DNA from 4 places in the Janthinobacterium sp. GW821-FHT03A03 genome. Region 1 is predicted to be linked to each of the others. Evidence: predicted binding sites of a transcription regulator. Region 1 holds the regulator's gene; each other region holds the start of a gene.
The links. Region 1 encodes sigma-54, which starts transcription at its own class of promoters, with help from an activator protein. Its sites were predicted from a motif close to TGGCANGNAANCTGCTTT; they were not measured.
Positions count from the first base shown of each region.

Region 2: AC07VI_RS06720 (circularly permuted type 2 ATP-grasp protein) is a predicted target of sigma-54. The motif match lies at 3,204-3,221, and genes of this name have one in related genera.
Region 3: AC07VI_RS15395 (EDSAP-1 family PEP-CTERM protein) is a predicted target of sigma-54. The motif match lies at 1,266-1,283, and genes of this name have one in related genera.
Region 4: AC07VI_RS13145 (urease accessory protein UreD) is a predicted target of sigma-54. The motif match lies at 1,578-1,595, and genes of this name have one in related genera.

Region 1 covers NZ_JBWKUZ010000010.1:67,479-72,292, forward strand. The annotation lists gene AC07VI_RS18585 (enoyl-CoA hydratase/isomerase family protein) at 1-36, opposite strand, end outside; gene hpf (ribosome hibernation-promoting factor, HPF/YfiA family) at 164-526, opposite strand; gene AC07VI_RS18595 (RNA polymerase factor sigma-54) at 596-2,074, opposite strand; gene lptB (LPS export ABC transporter ATP-binding protein) at 2,079-2,834, opposite strand; gene lptA (lipopolysaccharide transport periplasmic protein LptA) at 2,834-3,427, opposite strand; gene lptC (LPS export ABC transporter periplasmic protein LptC) at 3,453-4,064, opposite strand; gene AC07VI_RS18615 (KdsC family phosphatase) at 4,110-4,643, opposite strand; gene AC07VI_RS18620 (KpsF/GutQ family sugar-phosphate isomerase) at 4,643-4,814, opposite strand, start outside.
Region 2 covers NZ_JBWKUZ010000002.1:43,592-48,405, forward strand. The annotation lists gene AC07VI_RS06710 (transglutaminase family protein) at 1-767, opposite strand, end outside; gene AC07VI_RS06715 (alpha-E domain-containing protein) at 767-1,720, opposite strand; gene AC07VI_RS06720 (circularly permuted type 2 ATP-grasp protein) at 1,714-3,168, opposite strand; gene AC07VI_RS06725 (hypothetical protein) at 3,398-4,552, opposite strand; gene AC07VI_RS06730 (hypothetical protein) at 4,568-4,814, opposite strand, start outside.
Region 3 covers NZ_JBWKUZ010000007.1:34,240-39,053, reverse strand. The annotation lists gene AC07VI_RS15400 (EDSAP-1 family PEP-CTERM protein) at 1-105, opposite strand, end outside; gene AC07VI_RS15395 (EDSAP-1 family PEP-CTERM protein) at 212-1,192, opposite strand; gene AC07VI_RS15390 (glycosyltransferase) at 1,382-2,566, opposite strand; gene AC07VI_RS15385 (hypothetical protein) at 2,739-2,912, shown strand; gene AC07VI_RS15380 (hypothetical protein) at 3,148-3,285, shown strand; gene AC07VI_RS15375 (hypothetical protein) at 3,415-3,783, shown strand; gene AC07VI_RS15370 (acyl-CoA thioesterase) at 3,867-4,325, shown strand; gene AC07VI_RS15365 (DEAD/DEAH box helicase) at 4,411-4,814, opposite strand, start outside.
Region 4 covers NZ_JBWKUZ010000005.1:180,239-185,052, reverse strand. The annotation lists gene AC07VI_RS13155 (urease subunit beta) at 1-261, opposite strand, end outside; gene AC07VI_RS13150 (urease subunit gamma) at 353-655, opposite strand; gene AC07VI_RS13145 (urease accessory protein UreD) at 681-1,547, opposite strand; gene AC07VI_RS13140 (two-component system response regulator) at 1,678-3,888, opposite strand; gene AC07VI_RS13135 (sensor histidine kinase) at 4,063-4,814, opposite strand, start outside.

The sequences.
Region 1 (4,814 bases):
GCGGTTGCGGATGGAGGCGTGGACGAAATCGCTCATGGCAGGATGGAAAGAAGTGAGGATGGCGCATTCTAGCGCTTTCACCACGGACATTGCGTTTCGCAGGACGCAAAAAAGGGCGCAATGTGCGCCCTTAGTTGATCACAACTGGGGGAAACCGGTGGCCTTAGACGGCGACGACGGCGTCTTCCTCTGAGTTGTCTGGCAGATGCTTGATCGCCTCTTTACCGTGCCCTTGCACTTTGGTTTTGTATTTCATCACTTGCCGATCGAGCTTGTCGATCAGGGTATCGATCGCGGCATACAGGTCATGCGCCAGGCTTTCCACATAGACAGTTTTACCGCTGAGACGCAGGTTGACTTCGGCCTTTTGACGTTTTTCTTTCTCTTTGAGGTTATCCACGGTCAGAATCACGGCGATATCGATGACTTGATCGAAATGACGTTTCACGCGCTCCAGCTTCGCTTGTACGTATTCACGGATGGCTGGTGTCACTTCAAGATGATGTCCGCTGATGGTGAGATTCATACACACTCCTAAAGATGATCGGGTTCGTGCGGTCCATCCTATCCGGCCCGCAGAGGAACCGAAAAAAACTTACAAACACTTACGCAGGCTCACTGGCGGAATTTTCAACGCTTCCCGGTACTTGGCAACAGTACGTCGCGCAATCACCATGCCTTGTTCCCCCAGCATGTCCGCAATCTTACTGTCGGATAAAGGATTTTTAGGGTCTTCTGCTCCTGTCAGTTGCACGATCAATGCCCGTATCGCCGTCGATGACGCTTCGCCCCCCGCTTCGGTGGCGACGTGGCTACCAAAGAAATATTTCAACTCAAACATGCCATGCGGGGTCAGCATGTACTTTTGGGTTGTTACCCGCGAGATAGTACTCTCGTGTAATCCCAGTGTATCAGCTATTTCACGGAGCACAAGGGGCCGCATGGCAACGGCCCCATGCGAGAAAAAGTTCTTTTGTCTTTCTACTATCGCCTGCGCCACGCGCAAGATCGTATCGAAGCGCTGGCGCATGTTCTTGATCAGCCACTTGGCTTCCTGCAACTGTGCGCCCATGGCACCTTCGCCCTTGCCCTGCTTCAACAAATTGGCGTACATGGCGTTCACGCGCAGGCGCGGCATGACGTCATTGTTCAGGCTCACCTGCCAGCCATTGCGCGCGCGCTTGACGACCACGTCGGGCACCACGTAGTCGGACACGTCGGAGGCGAACACGGCGCCCGGATGCGGGTTGCACAGCCGGATCACCGTCTGCGCCTCGCGCAAGTCTTCATCGTCGCAATCGAGGGCTTTTTTCAGCTTGTTGAAATCGCGCTGGGCAAACCAGGCCAGGTGCTTTTCCACGATGACGAGGGCCATGCGCCGCGTCACCAGGGCGATGTGCGGCAAGCGCCTGATTTGCAGGGCCAGGCATTCGGACGCATTGCGCGCGCCCACGCCGGGCGGGTCGAAACTTTGCAGCAGCGCCAGCGCCGTGCGCAGTTCGTCGGCGTCGATTTCCAGCTCTTCCGGCAGGCGCGCCAGGATGTCGTCGAGCGATTCCTCCAGGTAGCCATTGTCGTCGAGGGCATCGATGATCAGCTCGACCAGCGCGCGGTCGCGCAATTCGAGCACCGTCACGCGCATCTGCTCCATCAGGTGCTCGCGCAAGGTGCAGTGGTGGGCTTCGAGTTGTGGACGGGAATCTTCGTCGTCGGGCGCCTTGCCCCGGCTCGCCTCGCTCCAGTCGCTGTCGCCGCCGTCCGCGGCGGCCGGGCCCTCGCCCGCCTCGCCGTCAAAGCCGTCCGTTTCGGCCGGCGCGGCGGGCGCTTCCTGGCCTGGCGGCTGGGGCGGCGCTTCGGCCGGCGCGGCCGTGGAACTCAAGGCCCCGTCGGACAACAGGCGCAGCGACCGGTCGAGCGGGTCGTCGAGGCGCTCGAGCAGGGGATTGTCTGTCAGCAACTGCTCCAGTTCCTGGTGCAGTTCCAGGGTAGACAATTGCAGCAGGCGTATCGATTGCTGCAACTGCGGCGTCAGTGCCAGGTGCTGCGAGGTGCGCAGCTGCAATGATTGTTTCATTGGCTCACATGCGGAAGTGTTCGCCCAGATAGACCCGGCGTACCGACTCGTTCGCGATGATGTCATCGGGGCGTCCCGACGCCAGCACCGAGCCCTGGTTGATGATGTAGGCACGGTCGCAAATACCCAGCGTCTCGCGTACATTATGATCGGTGATGAGCACGCCGATATTGCGCTCCTTCAAGAAACGCACGATGCGCTGGATCTCGATCACGGCGATGGGATCGACGCCGGCGAACGGCTCGTCGAGCAGCACGAAGCGCGGGTCGGTGGCCAGCGCGCGGGCGATTTCCACGCGGCGGCGCTCGCCGCCCGACAGGGACAGGGCCTGGTTCTCGCGCAGCTTTTCAATCTGCAGGTCGGCCAGCAATTTATCCAGGCGCTCCTCGATCTCGGCCTTCTTCAGCGGGCGCCCGTCGACGGTCTGGATTTCCAGCACGGCGCGGATATTGTCTTCCACCGTCAGCTTGCGGAAGACGGACGCTTCCTGCGGCAGGTAGGACAGGCCCATCTGCGCGCGGCGGTGGATGGGCAGGCTGGAAATATCCACGCCGCTGATATCGATGCTGCCGCCATCGGACGGCACCAGGCCGACGATCATGTAGAACGAGGTGGTCTTGCCGGCGCCGTTCGGGCCCAGCAGTCCCACTACTTCGCCGCATTCGACTTGCAGCGAGACATCATGCACGACTTGCCGCTTGCCATAGGTTTTCTGCAGCCCGCGAACGATCAGGGTGCTGCCGCAACGTGTATTTTCCATTATTTCTTTCCTGGCGCGGGTGTCGCCGGCGCCTTCTCCGCCGCAGGAGCCTTGTTCTTCGGCTGGATCACCATGCGCACGCTGCCGCCATCGGGGGTGCTCGTGCCGCTGTTGGAATTTTCCATCGCAAATTCTTCCTTGCGGCTGTCATACGAAATGTAGGCGCCATTGGCCACGTCGGTCACTTTCGTGCCTTCCAGGCGCGTCACCTTGGCCTTGGAAAACAGTTTCACGACTTCCGTCTTGTTGTCATATTCCACGCGCTCCGCTTCGCCTTCCACCCACAGGTCGCCCGCGCCATCGCGCTTCTGGCGGAACGTGGCCAGCTTGCCGGGGTCGGCCCAGAAAGTGATGAACTGGTAGCCTTGCGGGTCTTCCGTGATCAGCGCGCGGCCCGCCTTCATGGTCAGGGTGCCCTTGACCAGCACCACGTCGCCCGTCAGGGTGCGCACCTGCTTGATGTCATCAACGTGGCCGCTGCGCGCCGTGATCACGGCTTCCTTCTCGGAATCGGCCTTCTCGGCATGCGCCGCGCCCATCACGCCCAGCGAGCAAACGGTCGAGAATAGAGTCAGCAGCAAGATGTTCTTCATAGTATGGTTTCCTTGTTTCATTCTGTCATTTTGCCGTCGCGGCCGGGCGCGGTTTCGGCGGGAGGACCATGCGCAGCGCCTGATGCACTTCCACCACGCCGGTGGCGTTGTTGGCTTTCATGCCCACGCCGTTGATGCGCGAAGCGCCCGTCAGGATGTCGACAGGCATGTCCGTTTCCATTCTTTCCTCATCCGGAAACACCGTCAGCGCTTCCGTCTTCAAGGTCAGGTTCTGCGCCTTCGGGCTGGCGATGCGGTCGATCACGACATTGCGGTGCAGTTGCAGCCGGGTATTATCCTGATCGATATGCGCCAGTTCCGCATTCATGTTCATCGGCGGCATGTCGGGCGTCAGCTTGCGCACGAAAGGCTGGTCGATATCGGACGAATCGTCGGCCGGGTAATGCGTAAGCTTGGTGCCGGACACGATGTAGCTGGGTTTGCCCGTCAAATCCATGCGCACCAGGCTGAAATTGGTGATGAAATAGTCCGGTTCATTCAAATGCTTGCTGGCGGTAATGTCCTGGGCATTCTTGTTCATCACTTCGAGCAGCCAGAAGCTGCCCAGCGCGACGATGACCGCCCCCAGCACGGTAAAACTCATGCGCCAGCGATGGGCGCCTCCTGGCTTACGCATATTGCTTCACTCTTTCAAATGTCACTGGCGGCGAGGCACGGCACCTCACTCCAGGAACGGCGCCATGACGCGCGCATAGTTGTCCTGCGCGCGCAACAGGAATTCGCAGATCTCGCGCACCGCGCCGCGGCCGCCGCCGGCCTGCGTCACATGGTGCGCCAGGCCCAGCGCTTCCGGGCGTGCGCCCGGCACGCTGACGGCAAAGCCCACGCGGCGCAGCAGGGGAGCGTCGATGACGTCGTCGCCGATGTAGCCGCATTGCTCTTCCGTCAAGCCCGTCAGCGCCAGCAACTCGCGGAACGGCGTCAGTTTATCGTGGCCGCCCTGGTGCACATGGGTAATACCCAGGTCCTGCGCGCGGCGCGCCGTGATGGCCGAGCGGCGCGCGCTGATGATGGCCGTCTGCACGCCCGATTCCTGCAGCAGCTTGATGCCCAGGCCATCATACACATTAAACGTTTTCATCATTTCGCCATCGGGGCCGAAATGCAGGCTGCCGTCGGTCAGCACGCCGTCGACATCAAAGATCATCAGTTTGACCTTGGCCGCCCGCGCCAGGTTGTCCGCCACGCTGTCCATCAGATCACCTTCGCTTGCGTCAGATCATGGATATGCAGCGCGCCGACCAGCTTGCCGTCGGCGTCCACCACCAGCATCTGGTTGATGCGGAACTGCTCCATCACGGCCACGGCATCGACGGCCAGGCGCTCGGGCGCGATGCTGCGCGGCTGCGCATGCATGACGTCGCGG
Region 2 (4,814 bases), on a different contig from region 1:
CCCCCACCCTGGCGCACGCCGCGCACGGGGGCCGCGGAATCGTAGTCGCGGCCGATGGCCAGGCGGCAATACGCATCCGTCATCAGCCGCGCATGCGTGACGTCGATGCTGACCCAGCCCGTGAAATCCGTGTCTTGCGCCCAGGCGTCGACCCAGGCGTGGCTGGCCGCGTGGCCCGTCGTGCCCGGATCGATGTAGCCGGACACATAGCGGGCCGGGATGCCCCAGGCGTGGCAGCAGGCGAGGAACAGATGCGCGTGGTCCTGGCACACGCCGCGCCCCAGGGCCAGGGCGCCGCCGGCCGTGGTGGTGACCATGGTGGCGCCGCTTTCATACGCCACCTTGCCGACGATGTGTTCGGCCAGGCGCAGCAGATGGCCCGTGCCGGCCGTCACGCGGCGGTCCGGCAGGCTGGCGGCCGTCAGTTCCATGATGGCGGGATTGGCCTGCGTCAGCGGCGTCGGCATGGTAAACAACAGCGGTGACAGGGAATCGACCAGGTTCAGCCGTCCCTTGTGCGGGTAGATGGTTTCCACCACGCCCTGGGCGACCAGGCTCAGCGACTGATGGCTGCCGTTGATGGTCAGCATGTGCGACAGATTGCCGTAGGCATCCGTATAGGCGTGGCACTGGCCTGGCGTGGTGATTTGCCAGGAGATTGCCCGCTGCTGCGGCTCGACGCGCGGCGTCAGGTGCAGCTGCTGTATCGTGTGGGCCAGCGGCGCACTGTAGGCGTAGCGGGTTTCATGGCGGATGGTGAGCTGCATCAGGCCGCCAGGGGAACGAGGAAGTCGCGGCTGACCCGGTTGCCCAGGTCGTAGATGTTTTCCAGAAACTCCGTCAGGGTATGGTGCAAGCCGGCCTTCATGATGTCGTCGATATGGCCGAATTTCAGCTCCGCATGCAGCTTGCCGGCGAACCGTTCCGTATCGGCCGACACGTCGTTGCGGATATGTTTTAAATTTTCCACCACGTCATCCATGCAGGCCAGGAGCGACCTGGGCATGTCGCCGCGCAGCATCAGCAGTTCCGCCACCCGCGCCGGCGTGATCACGTCGCGGTACACCTTGCGGTAGATTTCGAAGCCGGAAACGGAGCGCAGCAGGGCCGCCCAGTAGTAAAAGTCGCGCTGGGTGATGTCCTTGGAGGTGTCGCGCGCGCCGTGGAACTTCACGTCGAGGATGCGCGCCGTGTTGTCGGCCCGTTCCAGGAAGGTGCCCAGGCGGATGAAATGGATGGCCTCATCCTTGAGCATGGTGCCCAGGGTCACGCCGCGCGACAGGTGCGAGCGGTACTTGACCCACTCGAAGAAGGCGCTGGGGTCCGTTTCCAGCAGATTGCCTTTCAAGCGCTTCTGCATGTCGAGCCAGGTGGCGTTCTGGATTTCCCACACTTCCGTCGTCAGGGTCCCCCGCACGGCGCGGGCGTTTTCGCGCGCGCCCGTCAGGCAGGCGAGGATGGAAGACGGGTTGTTCGGGTCGCGCACCATGAAATCGAGCACGTCGCGCGTGTGGAATTGACCATCGCGGCCGTATTTGTGGTCGTAGGCGCTTTGCAGCTCGGAAATACCCAGGGTGGCGCGCCAGCCCTGTTCCGCGTCCTGCTCGGACTGGGGCAGCATGGAGGTCTGCATGTTGACGTCGAGCATGCGCGCCGTGTTTTCTGCGCGCTCCGTGTAGCGGGCCATCCAGAACAAATGATCGGCGGTGCGGCTCAGCATGTTTTTTCTCCTGCGAAGGCGGACGTCGCTTCCAGTACCCAGGTGTCCTTGGTGCCGCCCCCTTGCGAGGAATTGACCACCAGCGAGCCTTCGCCCAGGGCCACGCGGGTCAGGCCACCGGGCACCATGGAAATGGTCTTGCCCGACAGCACGAACGGACGCAGATCGATGTGACGCGGCGCGATGCCCGCGTCCACGTACGTGGGGCAGGCCGACAGGGCCAGGGTAGGCTGGGCGATGTAGCCGCCCGGATTGGCCAGCAGGCGCTGGCGGAAGTCCTCGATCTGCGCGGCGCTCGACGCCGGCCCCACCAGCATGCCGTAGCCGCCCGCGCCATGCACTTCCTTGACCACCAGTTTCGGCAAGTTCGCCAGCACGTAGGACAGGTCGGCCGCCTTGCGGCACTGGTAGGTCGGCACGTTGTTCAGAATCGGTTCCTGCGACAGGTAGAATTTGATCATGTCGGGCACGAAAGGATAGATCGACTTGTCGTCGGCCACGCCCGTGCCGATGGCGTTCGCCAGGGTGACTCTTCCCGCGCGATACACGGACAGCAGGCCCGGCACGCCCAGCGAGGAGTCGGAGCGGAAGGCCAGCGGATCGAGGAAATCGTCGTCGACCCTGCGGTAGATCACGTCCACGCGCCTGGGCCCCCGCGTCGTGCGCATGTACACGGAATTGTCGTTGACAAACAAATCCTTGCCCTCGACCAGTTCCACGCCCATCTGCTGGGCCAGGAAGGCGTGCTCGAAGTAGGCGGAGTTGTACATGCCCGGCGTCATGACGACGACCGTCGGGTCGTCCACGCCCATGGGCGCGACGGAGCGCAGGTTGTCGAGCAGCATGTCCGGGTAATGGTCGACGGGGGCGATGCGGTTGCGGGCGAACAGTTCCGGGAACAGCCGCATCATCATCTTGCGGTCTTCCAGCATGTAGGACACGCCCGAGGGCACCCTTAAATTGTCTTCCAGCACATAGAATTCGCCCTGGCCCGCGCGCACGATGTCGACGCCCGCGATGTGGGCGTAAATGTCGGAAGCGACGGCAATGCCCTGCATTTCCGGGCGGTACTGGGCATTCCTGTAGATTTGCTCGGCGGGAATGATGCCGGCCTTGATGATGTTTTGCTCATGATAAATATCATGGATGAACATGTTCAGGGCTTGCACGCGCTGCACTAGGCCCGTCTGCATCTGCGCCCATTCGGCGGCGGGGATGATGCGGGGGATGGTGTCGAACGGGATCAGGCGTTCCGTGCCGGCATCGTCGCCGTAGACGGCAAACGTGATGCCCACGCGGCGGAAGGTCAGGTCGGCTTCGGCCCGCTTGCGGGCGATGGTTTCCGGCGATTGCTGCGCCAGCCAGCTGTCAAATTCACGATAGTGGTCGCGTACCTTGCTGTCCGCTCCCACGTCATCTGCAGTCATTTCATTGAAAAAATTTGCCATGGTGTGATTTCCCTTGAGCCGAGTCTGACTATAGCTCAGCAGAAATCGTGCCAGAGCCGTGGCCATGCGGCAACGGCGGCAAGGTATGAAAATGACCATTTTTGTGGCGGCAGGCCAGCCGCCGCACCGGCTTGGTGCATTTAATGTCAGTTTATGGGGAAACGGGCCGCTGCCGTGAAGAAGCGGCGCGACACGCTTTCGTTTCTCACTCTGTTTCTCATTCTGTTTCTCACTCCATTTCCTTGCATTTTCCTATCATGCAACTCATCGCGAAAGACAGATTCATCAGCCCTTTGGTTTCCGTTTCCTTGCCGTCCGCGGTAGTGCTTTTCCCATAACGAAGTTGCAGCCAGATTCCTTTCTGTACCAATTTGTCTATACCCACAGCGGACTTGAACGTTGCTTCGTGTGACGCGCCCTTGTTTGCCTTCGCGTTGCTCACCTCTAGCAGGTAGCGCAGCGTCGCCTTGTCGCTGCCGACCACATATCGTGCGGCGAGCAAATTGGAGTTACTCAACTCTACCGCCGTTGCCAATTTCGTCACATCGACGGCATTCCTCGTGCATTGATAAGTCATATACAGTCCGGCGTCGTCACTGATTTCAAACAGCCCGGTGATAATGAATTTCTTGCCCAGCTGGTATTTCTGTGAACCGGACGTGTCATTCTGTATGTGCCCCTGGCCATAAGAAATGGCCACACGGCTGGCGTTCCATTTGATTCTCTTTTTTTCCTCGGTATCACAGCTCGATTGCGCGGTCCATGCCCGTTGATCATATTTCTCAATTTCCTCCGGCGAAGGCATTCTTTTCGCCTCGATTTCCGTTCGAATATATGCATTCTTTTCATCATCGATGGTTTTGCTGGCAGTGCATGACTTGAATGCCTTCCACAGCATCAGGATCGGATCATCGTCGGCTTTTAAATAGAAATATGTGTCGAGCGCAAACGCATTTTTTTTGAACTTGAGGGATGAAATTTCTGTCTGGTTTTCGGCATAGCTGAGCGAGGTATTCGCCAGCATCCTTTGCAGCGTATTGCCATTCACGTAATAGCTGGCGCCGATGGGAACAAAGGGCAGGCGATAGGGGTTGACCGACAGACCTTTGCCATCCTTCGATTCCCTGGATTCAATTGGATTCCAAAATGCAACAATATCTTGTGCCGTCTGTATCGTAGTAATGGCGGAGCCGGACAAGCCGACAATCGAAGCGGCTGACACGGCTGCCGGCGAAATATCGACCTGGAAAGCCGCCAGTTTGTCCTCGGCGGGGGATTTTGAACCGGGTTTGGCCGCTGTTTTTTCCCCTTTTTCCGCCTCGGCCCAGACATGGTTGGAAGTCAGAAGCAGGGCCAGCAAAGGGCTAATCATGCGCATCATCATTTTATTCTCCGCATTTTATATGAGTGTCAACTCGATTTTTGCATAGCCGCTATCTTTTCCAGTTTTAATTGTCCCTTTTGCTTTCGCAATGACTTTCCCGTCTATGAATACCTTTGAATCATAATTCTTCCCCATCCCGTCGTATTCATACACGTCGAGAAAAATATAGCCGTTGTTCGTCCCTTTATTGCGGTTCTCGAAGGTCTTGGTCAGATCAGTCGCGTTGATATCATCGAAATCAAGCAATATGTCGCCGGCCCTG
Region 3 (4,814 bases), on a different contig from region 1:
GATATACGAATAGCCGTACGCCGTCGCCCTGGCAGCGCCGCTGCTTCCTAGCAAGAGCAGGGTCAGCACGGCCGCCGGCAGCCGTGTACAGAAAAAAGTCATCATGAAAATCCTCATGTGCTGGCGTACGTTGTAAGGAAAGCCGACAGTGCGCGGCATAAAAAAGGCGAGGAGACTTCCCTCGCCTGTGAATGCCCCCCGGTTACATGGTTCAGGCTGCGATTTTCCGGCGGCTGGCGTAGCCCAGGCCTGCCAGGCCCAGGCCCAGCAGGGCCAGGGTGCCGGGCTCGGGCGCAGCTTGCTTCACCAGGTCCACGCTTTCCACGGCATTCAAGGTCAGGGTGTAGTTGCCGGCCGCCAGGGCATTGCTGACGGCGCTGAAGTTGCCGCCGCAAGCCGTGCCCACTCCCGTGCCGCCAGGCGTGCCGCAGCCGGTGGGGTCATACGTGAACAGGTTGCCGCGCGTCAGGAAGTTGGTCGCCAGGCTGGTGTTCAGGTTGGCCGCGTCAGCCGATTCCGTGCCGCCGAAGATGCCGGAACCGATGACGCCATCGGGGGTCCAGTTGAAGACGGTCGCGCCGGTCGAGTCCGTGATGGTGAAGGTCACCACCAGGTTGGCTGTCGCCGTGGACAGCTGGCCCACCGTGCTTTGCAGGAAGACTTGCATGAATGGCGACGAGAAGAAGTCAAAGCTCAGCGTTGCCGTTGGCGAACCGACGACGAAGTTGACCGAGAAGCCCGTGGTCGAGCCGTTGCGGCCGGAGGCGTCGGCAGTGCCGGCAGGGTCGTCCAGGTGGGCTTCGGCCACGTTCACGGCCTGCGTGGAGGTGGAGCCGGGCGGAAACGAGGGGAACTGCGTGCTGACGATCTGCGCGTCGCCGCGCGAGTAGTTGCCCGTGGGGCCTTGTTGCGTGAAATTGTTTTCCCCTTTGGTGACGGCGCCGACGGCGGCGCGGGGCGAGTCGAGCAGGCCGGGACCGCCATTGATGACGCTCACGCCATTCAGGGTGGCCGTGGCGCGCGAGATCGTGGTGCTGTTCAGGGCGGTGATGGAGCCCGTGGCGGCGGCAATCTGCAGGCCGAAGATGTTGTTGTAGGAATAGCCGTAGGCGCCCGCCTGTGCGCTACCGGCGGCGCACAGCATGGCCAGTGCCGCCGCGGCCGGGAGCAGTTTCAGTTTAGAAAATTTCATTTTGTTCACCTCGTGGTTGAGTGAGTCTGGAAGTCTTGCCTGAGTCCTGTGGGCAGGTGCTCATGGCCAGACCTAAGCGACTTCCATGCCAAGGCATGAGGTGCGTGTGAAATCAAGGACTTGGCGTGCTTTTGTTGACGTAATGCAGGTGTTGTCAGGCGTGCTGTAAAAAAAGCCGACGCCGGGCCGTCACTGCAGCAGCGCTTGCATATGCGTGAGCAGGCGCGGTCCCGGCAGGCAAGCCCGGAAGGCGTTCGCCAGTTGCCGCGCGGCCAGCCGGGTGGGGGCGTCGTCGAGCAGGCGCGTGGCGGCATGGCGCAGGGCCGTTTCCTGGAAGCGGTCGGCGCGCAGCAGCAGGCCGGCGCCGGCGCCGGCGACGCCATGCATGTTGAGGAACTGGTCGAGGTTGCCGGCGATGCCGATCACGGGCACGCCCGCCGTCAGCGCCTGCTGGCTGGTGGGACTGCCGCCGTTGCAAATGACCAGGCTGGCGCGCCGGGCGGCCGCGTCGCCGGGCAGGAAGGGCGCGACGAAGGCGTTCGGCGGCACGGCGTCGAGGCGGACGGTGCCGGCCGTGGCCGCCAGCACGGTGACGGGCAGGGGCGCCAGCGCGCGCAGCACGCGCGGCAGCAGCTGGCCCTGGCCGGAACTGCCCAGGGTGACATAGATGATGGGGCGTCCGCTGCTCAGTTCAGGGCGCTGCCACCAGTCCGGCAGTTCGAGCGGCGGCGCCCAGATGACGGCGCCCAGGTAGTCGTGCGTGGGCGGCATGGCATGGGGCGGGAACAGTTGCGCAATATCCGCATACAGGGTGCGGTCCGCTTCCGTGTAGGTGCGGCGCAGGTCGCCGCCCAGGGACGGCAGGCCGTGGCGCCGCCGCACGCGGTTCAGCGGCACGGCGTGCGAGGCGAAGGCCAGCGGGCGTACCAGGCGGAACAGGGGATCGGCCAGCCAGATGGGCAGCACGCCCGTCAGGGGCAGGCTGGGCACCGTGTAATGCTGGCGCACGTACGGGCTCCAGTAGGCGTTGCTGACGGCAAGGTAGGGAATATGCTGCAGGCGGGCGCTGACGGACAGCGACAGGCGGAAGTCGCCGATCACGAGGTCGGGCTGGACGGCTTGCAGCAGGCGCAGGTCGTCTTCCACGTAGCGCAGCAGCGTACTTTCCGTGTAGACAGGCTTGCCGCTGGCCAACGCCTGCAGAAATTGCTGAGAGGAAATGCTGTCGATATGCCAGCGCCGGAAGGACGCCTGCTTGAAGCAGAAGTCGTAGCCGCCGGTACAGGCAAAATGCACCTCGTAGTCATCCTCGGCCAGGCCTTGAGCCAGGCTCAGAGGGCGGCCGACATGGGCCAGGGTCACTGCCTCTGCCATGAAAAGAATTTTTTTGCGCGCCATTGCTTGCCGTCTTGCCAGCTTTCCCGCGAGGTAACGCTCATGCGTGCAAGGTTGGAGTGGCGCCGCGCCGTTTGGTTCCCCGGCGCCTGCCACAGGCGGGCGACGGGGATTTGCACCATCGGCTAGAGTGGGGGCAAAGGAGATCACCATGCAGCCACCATCCCGTCACGCCACGCTGCGTGCGCACAGCACGCCCGAACCGGATATCCCGCCGCCGCCCGAAGGCGATCCGCTCAAGCCGCCGCCGGAAAAGCCGCCGCATACGGACCCCGTGCCCGTCGAGGAACCGACGCCGCCGCCGCCGCCCGTCAGGATGGCTTGACCGCAAGGCTCCCGCCGCCCGCCTGGGCGGCCGGCCATGCGCCGCCGCGCTGCTTATTTCTAGTCGGAAATGGATTGCGCGGGCGACTGGATTGCCACGCCAATTAAACAACAAAAATGCCAATAAACGTTGCCGAGTGGATACAAATCAAGCTCTAACTGCTGTGTGTCATGCGGCCGTCACGATTCTGTTCTTATAATGAGACATCATAAAAATTCTTGTACAGGAGACCATCATGGGCAATTCCTTGCATAACAAAATCTACCTGGGACGGCGTCCTGTGATGAGCAGCAAACACCTCGTGGCGCTGGCGCTGGCCGGCGCCGTGGCAGGCTGCGGCCTGGCATGGCTGCTGCTGCGCACCTACAAATAAGGGCGCTCACGCTCGTGTTTCAGCCGCCCGGCCGCACGGCGGGCGGCGCCAGATTTGCGTTGCCTGTTGCCGATGCGCAGCGGGGCGCGTACCATGGGGGCCGAACACCTGGCCTTTTATGGAAAAGTAATGAAGAACGAGAAATTAACAACCGATGAATATGACGCGCTGGAGCAGGTTGCACGCGGCATCAAGACCGAGCGCCCCAGCGCTTGCGTTGCCCGCAATGCCAAGCGCCTGTCCGGCCTGAAGCTGCTCAGCTACGCCCGCGATGGCCGTCTGTCCATCACCGAGAAGGCGCAGCAACTGCTGTTCCTGCGCCGCTGCATCATGGGCTTGCGCGCCGTGGCAAGCGATCCGCTGACCAAGCTGGACACGGACGTGGCTTACTTCCTGGGCAAGAAAGCCCACATCGTGGCGCGCGCCGAGGGCGAGGGCCACGACATTTCCGACAAGGGCCGCGAATCGCTGGCCGACATCGACACCCTGGGACTGTAACAGCCTGTCCCTGACGCCGGCCCCTGGGGCCGGTTTTCACATCCCCCTATTATTTCCCCTTGGAGAATACTTTGGACAGCGCGATGAACTGGTCGGCCCACGAACTGACGATGACGGTCCTGATGACGCCCGATATGGCCAACTTTTCCGGCAACGTGCACGGCGGCACCATCCTGAAATACCTCGACAGCGTCGCCTACGCCTGCGCCAGCCGCTATTCGGGCAGCTATGTGGTGACCTTGTCGGTGGACCAGGTGATGTTCCTGCAGCCCATCCACGTGGGCGAGCTGGTGACGTTCCTCGCCTCGATCAATTACACGGGCACGACATCGATGGAGGTGGGCATCCGCGTGGTGACGGAAAACATCCAGCAGCGCCTGGTGCGCCACGCCAACAGCTGCTATTTCACCATGGTGGCCGTGGACGCCAACCGCAAGCCCGTGGCCGTGCCACCGCTGGCGCTGGAAACGCCGGAGCAGCAGCTGCGCTTCGAGCAGGCCAAGCTGCGCAAGCTGTCGCGCCAGAAGGTGTCGAAGAAATAAAGCGTTGCGGACATAAAAAAACGGCCGCCAGAGCGATCTGGCGGCCGTTTTTTATTGCATGCCTAGAGGCAATGGCAAACCGTGATTAACGGTCGCCGTAGCTGCGGCGCGCGCCGTCGGTGCTGCGCGGGTTGGAACCCTTGTAGCCGCCGCCGGTGCTCGGCGCGCCGTCCTTGCGTGGTGCGCCCGGCTTGCTGAACGTGCGTTGGCCCGGCTTCGCGCCGCCACGGTTGTCGCCTGGTTTCCAGCCGCCTGGACGGGCGCTCGAACGTGGCGCCGATGCTGTTTTCTTCGGCTCGAAACCTTCGATGACATTGACCGGGATCAATTGCTTGGTGAAGCGTTCGATGCGCTTGACGTTCATGCCTTCAGCGTGGTTCACCAGCGAGATGGCCAGGCCATTGCGGCCAGCGCGGCCGGTACGGCCGATGCGGTGGACGTAGTCTTCCGGGAACTTCGGCAGATCGTAGTTGAACACGTGGGTGATCG
Region 4 (4,814 bases), on a different contig from region 1:
CTCGCCCGCCAGCGCCACCAGTTCCACGGTGCGCTGCTGGCCCGGCTCGAAGCGCACGGCCGTGCCGGCCGTGATATTGAGGCGCATGCCGTAGGCGCGCCAGCGCTCGAAGACCAGCGCGGGGTTGACCTCGAAAAAGTGAAAGTGCGAGCCCACCTGGATGGGCCGGTCGCCCCGGTTGGCCACCACCACGGTGGCCGTGGCGCGGCCCGCATTGAGGCTGATTTCGCCTTCTTCCAGTTTGTATTCGCCTGGGGTCATGTGAGACTCCTTCAAAGATCGCAACGCTTGCCGGCGGGTGGCCGGCGCAAGAACAGCCCTGGCGCGGGTGACGCCCTGGCTGGCCGGAAAACTACGGTATCGGGTGGTGCACGGTCACCAGCTTGCTGCCGTCGGGGAAAGTCGCTTCCACCTGGATATCGGGGATCATCTCGGCGATGCCGTCCATGACGTCGGCGCGCGAGAGTATCTTCGTGCCGTCCGCCATGAGCTGCGCCACCGATTTGCCATCGCGCGCGCCCTCCATGATGGCGGCGCTGATCAGGGCCACCGCTTCCGGGTAATTGAGCTTCAAGCCGCGCGCCAGGCGCCGTTCGGCCAGCAGCGCGGCCGTAAAAATGAGCAGCTTGTCTTTTTCGCGGGGTGTCAGGTCCATGGTTTTCCTTGTGCTTCTTTCCTGTTCAAGTGTTCCAGATGCGGGGCACGACGGCGGCGCGTCCCAGCATGGCGGGGCGCAGCAGCTGCCAGGCGGCCAGCATGACGCGGCGCGCCGCCTCGCTGTCGCCGCACAGCAGGCGCACCACCACCAGCGATTTCATGTGCGTGGCGCCAAACGCGGCGCCGGCAGGCACCTTGATCTCGCGCAAGGCGGCCAGCACGGCGGGGGAAACGGACGCACCGACGCCGATCAGGGTGGCGCACACCGTGTGGCCGGCAAGGCCCAGGGGGCTGGCCATCAGGGCGCCGCCGGCGGCCAGCACGCCCTGCTCCCACCACAGCAGCCTGCCGCCGCGGCGGATCCGCACCTGCTGGCTGATGCTGCCGGTACTGAAAATTTCGCCCGCGGCGCTGCGGCCCAGGCAAACGATGTCGCAGCCGATGTAGCCGGCGTCTTGCGCCAGTTCCACCTCGAGGCGCAGGCGCACGCAGGCCTGGTCGAAGAAGATGCTTTCCTGCGGCAGCCACTCGATGGCGGCGCCGCTGCCGGCGCGCAGCACGACGTGCTGGCCCGAGACATGGCCGTTCGCGCGGTACCACTTGGCGGCGCCCGGCGACGTGAGCAAGGCGTGCGCGCCCTCGCCCGCCGTGGCGTCGACGGCCAGCTGGTCGCCGCCCACCACGCCGCCTGGCGGGTGGATGATGATGGCGTGGCAGACGGCGCCGCCTTCCGGATACAGGGGCTTTTGCACGCGCAGGGGGCCGCTGTGCGCGCGTTCGACGAGGCGGCTGACGCCATCGTGCAGCGCGAAGCCCAGGCGCAGCCGCGCCTGCCAGGCGCCGTGCGCGCTGGCCTGTGAGGGCGTGGCTGGGTGGGTACTGTCTGGCATGCGGGGCAATCGCGTAAATAAGCGATTACCTAAGCAGGATATGTGCCAGCATCAGGGGAAGGAAAAGTGAGAATCCTGCACCGCGCTGCGGCGCACGCACCGCCATGGTGCATCGGCCGCACCGCGGCGCTTAGGCCTGGGCCACGGCCAGCGTGCGCCGCTCGCGCAGCAAGTCCGTGAATGGGGCGGCCGCGAGGGGGCGGCTGAAATAATAGCCCTGCATTTCATCGCAGCCGTGTTCCGTCAGGAAATCGACCTGCTCGCGCGTTTCCACGCCTTCGGCGATGACGCGCATGTCGAGATTGTGCGCCAGCGAGATGACGGAGCGGGCGATGACCGCGTCGCTGCTGCTGGTGGTGACGTCGTCGACGAAGGATTTGTCGATCTTCAGCACGTCGATGGGGAAGCGCTTCAGGTAACCGAGGCTGGAATAGCCGGTGCCGAAGTCGTCGAGCGAAATGCCCACGCCGATATCCTTCAGGCGCGTCAGGGCCGCCACGGCCTTGTCCGGGTCGCCCATCACCGTGCTTTCCGTAATTTCGATGCCCAGGCAGGCCGGCGCGATGCCGTACTTGCGCAGCGCCGCCTCGACGAAAGGCACCGTGCGGTCCTGCGCAAACTGTTTGCCCGACAGGTTGACGGCCACCTTGATGCTGCCCAGGCCCGCGTCGTGCCACACGCGGATCTGCGCGCAGACGCTTTCCAGCACCCACTCGCCGATGGCCGTGATGGAACCGTATTCCTCGGCCAGCGCGATGAACAGGCCGGGCGGCACCTTGCCCAGCACAGGGTTGTTCCAGCGCAATAACGCTTCCGCGCCCAGCATGGCGCCCGTGCGCAAGCACATCTGCGGCTGGTAATGCACTTCGAATTCGTCGCGGCCGATGGCGCCGCGCAGCTGCTGCTGCATGGCCAGGCGGGCGCGGATATCGCTGCCCATGCGCTCCGTGAAAAACGCATAGTGGTCGCGCCCCATTTCCTTGGCGCGCACCAGGGCCGTGTCGGCATGGCGCAGCACGTCGTCGAGGCTGTTGCCGTCGGCCGGGCACAGGGCGATGCCGATGCTGGTGGTCAGCGCCAGGCGCTCGCCGTCGACGCTGAGCTCTTCGCGCAGGCCGGCCAGGATGGTTTGCGCCAGCGCCAAGGTGCGCCCCAGCAGGGGATCGTCGAGCAGCAGGATCTGGAATTCGTCGCCGCCCTGGCGCGCCACCGTGTCGCCTTCGCGCACGCAGCCCGTCAGGAAGCGCGCCACCACCTGCAGCGCCTTGTCGCCCACGGCCTGGCCGTGCGAGTCATTGATGTTCTTGAAGCGGTCCAGGTCCAGGCACATCAGCACCACCTGCTGGCGGTCGCGCACGGCGCTCACGCGCGCCTGCTCGAAGCGCTCGCGCATCAGCACGCGGTTGGGCAAGCCTGTCAGCGCGTCGTGGTAGGAGAGGAAATCGATCAGGTGCTGCTCGGCCTTGCGCTCGCTGATGTCGAGGAAAACGCCCACGTAGTTGATGACGGCGCCGTCCGGGCCATGCACGGTGGAGACGCTGAGCAGGCAGGGATAGGTGTCGCCGCTCTTGCGCCGGGTCTGCACCTCGCCCGACCAGCAGCCGCTGCTGTGCAGGCCCTGGCGCATGGCCTGCAGCACCGCTTCGCCCGTGTATTCGGCATGCAGGCGCATGATGTCGGTGCCCAGCACCTCGCGCGCGGCGTAGCCGGTGATGCGGGTAAACGCAGGATTCGAGGTGACGATGATGCCGGCCGGGTCGGTGATCAGGATGGCGTCCTGCGTGGCTTCGAAGACCTGGCCCGACAGGCGCAGCAATTCCTCGTTGGCGCGGCGGATCTGCACTTCGCGCGCCAGCGTGCTGGCCACTTGTTCCAGTTCGGCCGTGCGCTCGGCCACGCGGCGCTCCAGGTTGGCGCGCTCCTGCGCCAGCTGCAGCTGCGCCCGCGCCAGGCGCACATGCGCATCGGTGCGGGCGAGGATTTCCTCGGCCTGGAAGGGCTTGGCGATGAAATCGACGGCGCCCAGCGCAAAGCCGCGCACCTTGTCGTCCGTGTCGTACTGCGCCGACAGGAAGATCACGGGCACCTGGCGCAGGGCCGGCATTTCCTTCAGGCGCCGGCACACTTCAAAGCCGTCGAGGCCGGGCATGCGCACGTCGAGCAGGATCAGCTCCGGCGGGCGCGCCTGGGCCGTCCACAGGGCCAGTTCGCCGTTCGGCGCCTGGCGCACCGCGTAGCCGGCGCCGCCCAGCAAATCGCTCAACAGCTTCAGCGACGCCGGCGTATCTTCAACGATCAGTACTTCGCCCTTCGAATTCACTTCCGAAAAATCGCGGTGCATGTAGCAGTTCTCTCAGCTTTGGATGAGGCGCGGCGCTCTGGCGCCACGCTGGACAAGACATTTTTTTGCGGTGAACTACGTACTATCATCATAATCTTTATTGCAATTTAGCACCATCCATCGGCGCCACTTAGTCCGTCTTTTCAGCGAAACCGATGTTGTCAGCCCACACTTTTACGCGAGCGCCAGCGCGCCCTCATTCGCCAGCAAGTCGCACAGCTGGCGGTACTGATGCTGGTCCAGCATGGCTTGCAGCGGCGCCAGCAACGGTGCCGCCGCCGCCGGCAGGGCCGCCAGCAGCGATGCCACCCTGGCCAGGTTCAATTCGCGCAGCGCCACCAGTAAGGCGGCGCGCTCTTCCCCGGCCAGCAGCAGCAAGTCCTGCGCCCGCAGTGCCGGCGGGGCCTCGTGCGCAGGCGCCGCCGGCGGCGGCACGGACGCCTGCACGGGCGCCTCGGCCGCCTGCGCGGGGATGCTGAAACTGAACGTGGCGCCCCGCCCCGGCTTGGACTCCAGCGTCAGCTCGCCTTTCATCAGCTGCACGAATTCGCGCGAGATGGCCAGGCCCAGGCCCGTGCCGTCCTTCGGTCCCGCGCTGTCGGCCTGCACGAAGGGCTCGAAGATGCGCTGCTGGTCCGCCGCGGCGATGCCGATGCCCGTGTCGCTGACGGCGAACGACAACATCCATTGCTCGCCCTCGCGCCGCTCGCCGCGCACGCGCAAGACGACCTCGCCGCCGCCGGCGAACTTGACGGCGTTCGACATCAGGTTGAGCAGCACCTGGCGCAGCCGCGTGGCGTCGAGCAGCACGGCCGGCGGCACGGCGACGCAATCGAGGCGCAGCGCCATGCCCTGCTGCTCGGCGCGCATGCCCAGCATGTCCATCACTTCCTGCAGCAGCGGCGCCAGCGCCACCACCTCCGCCT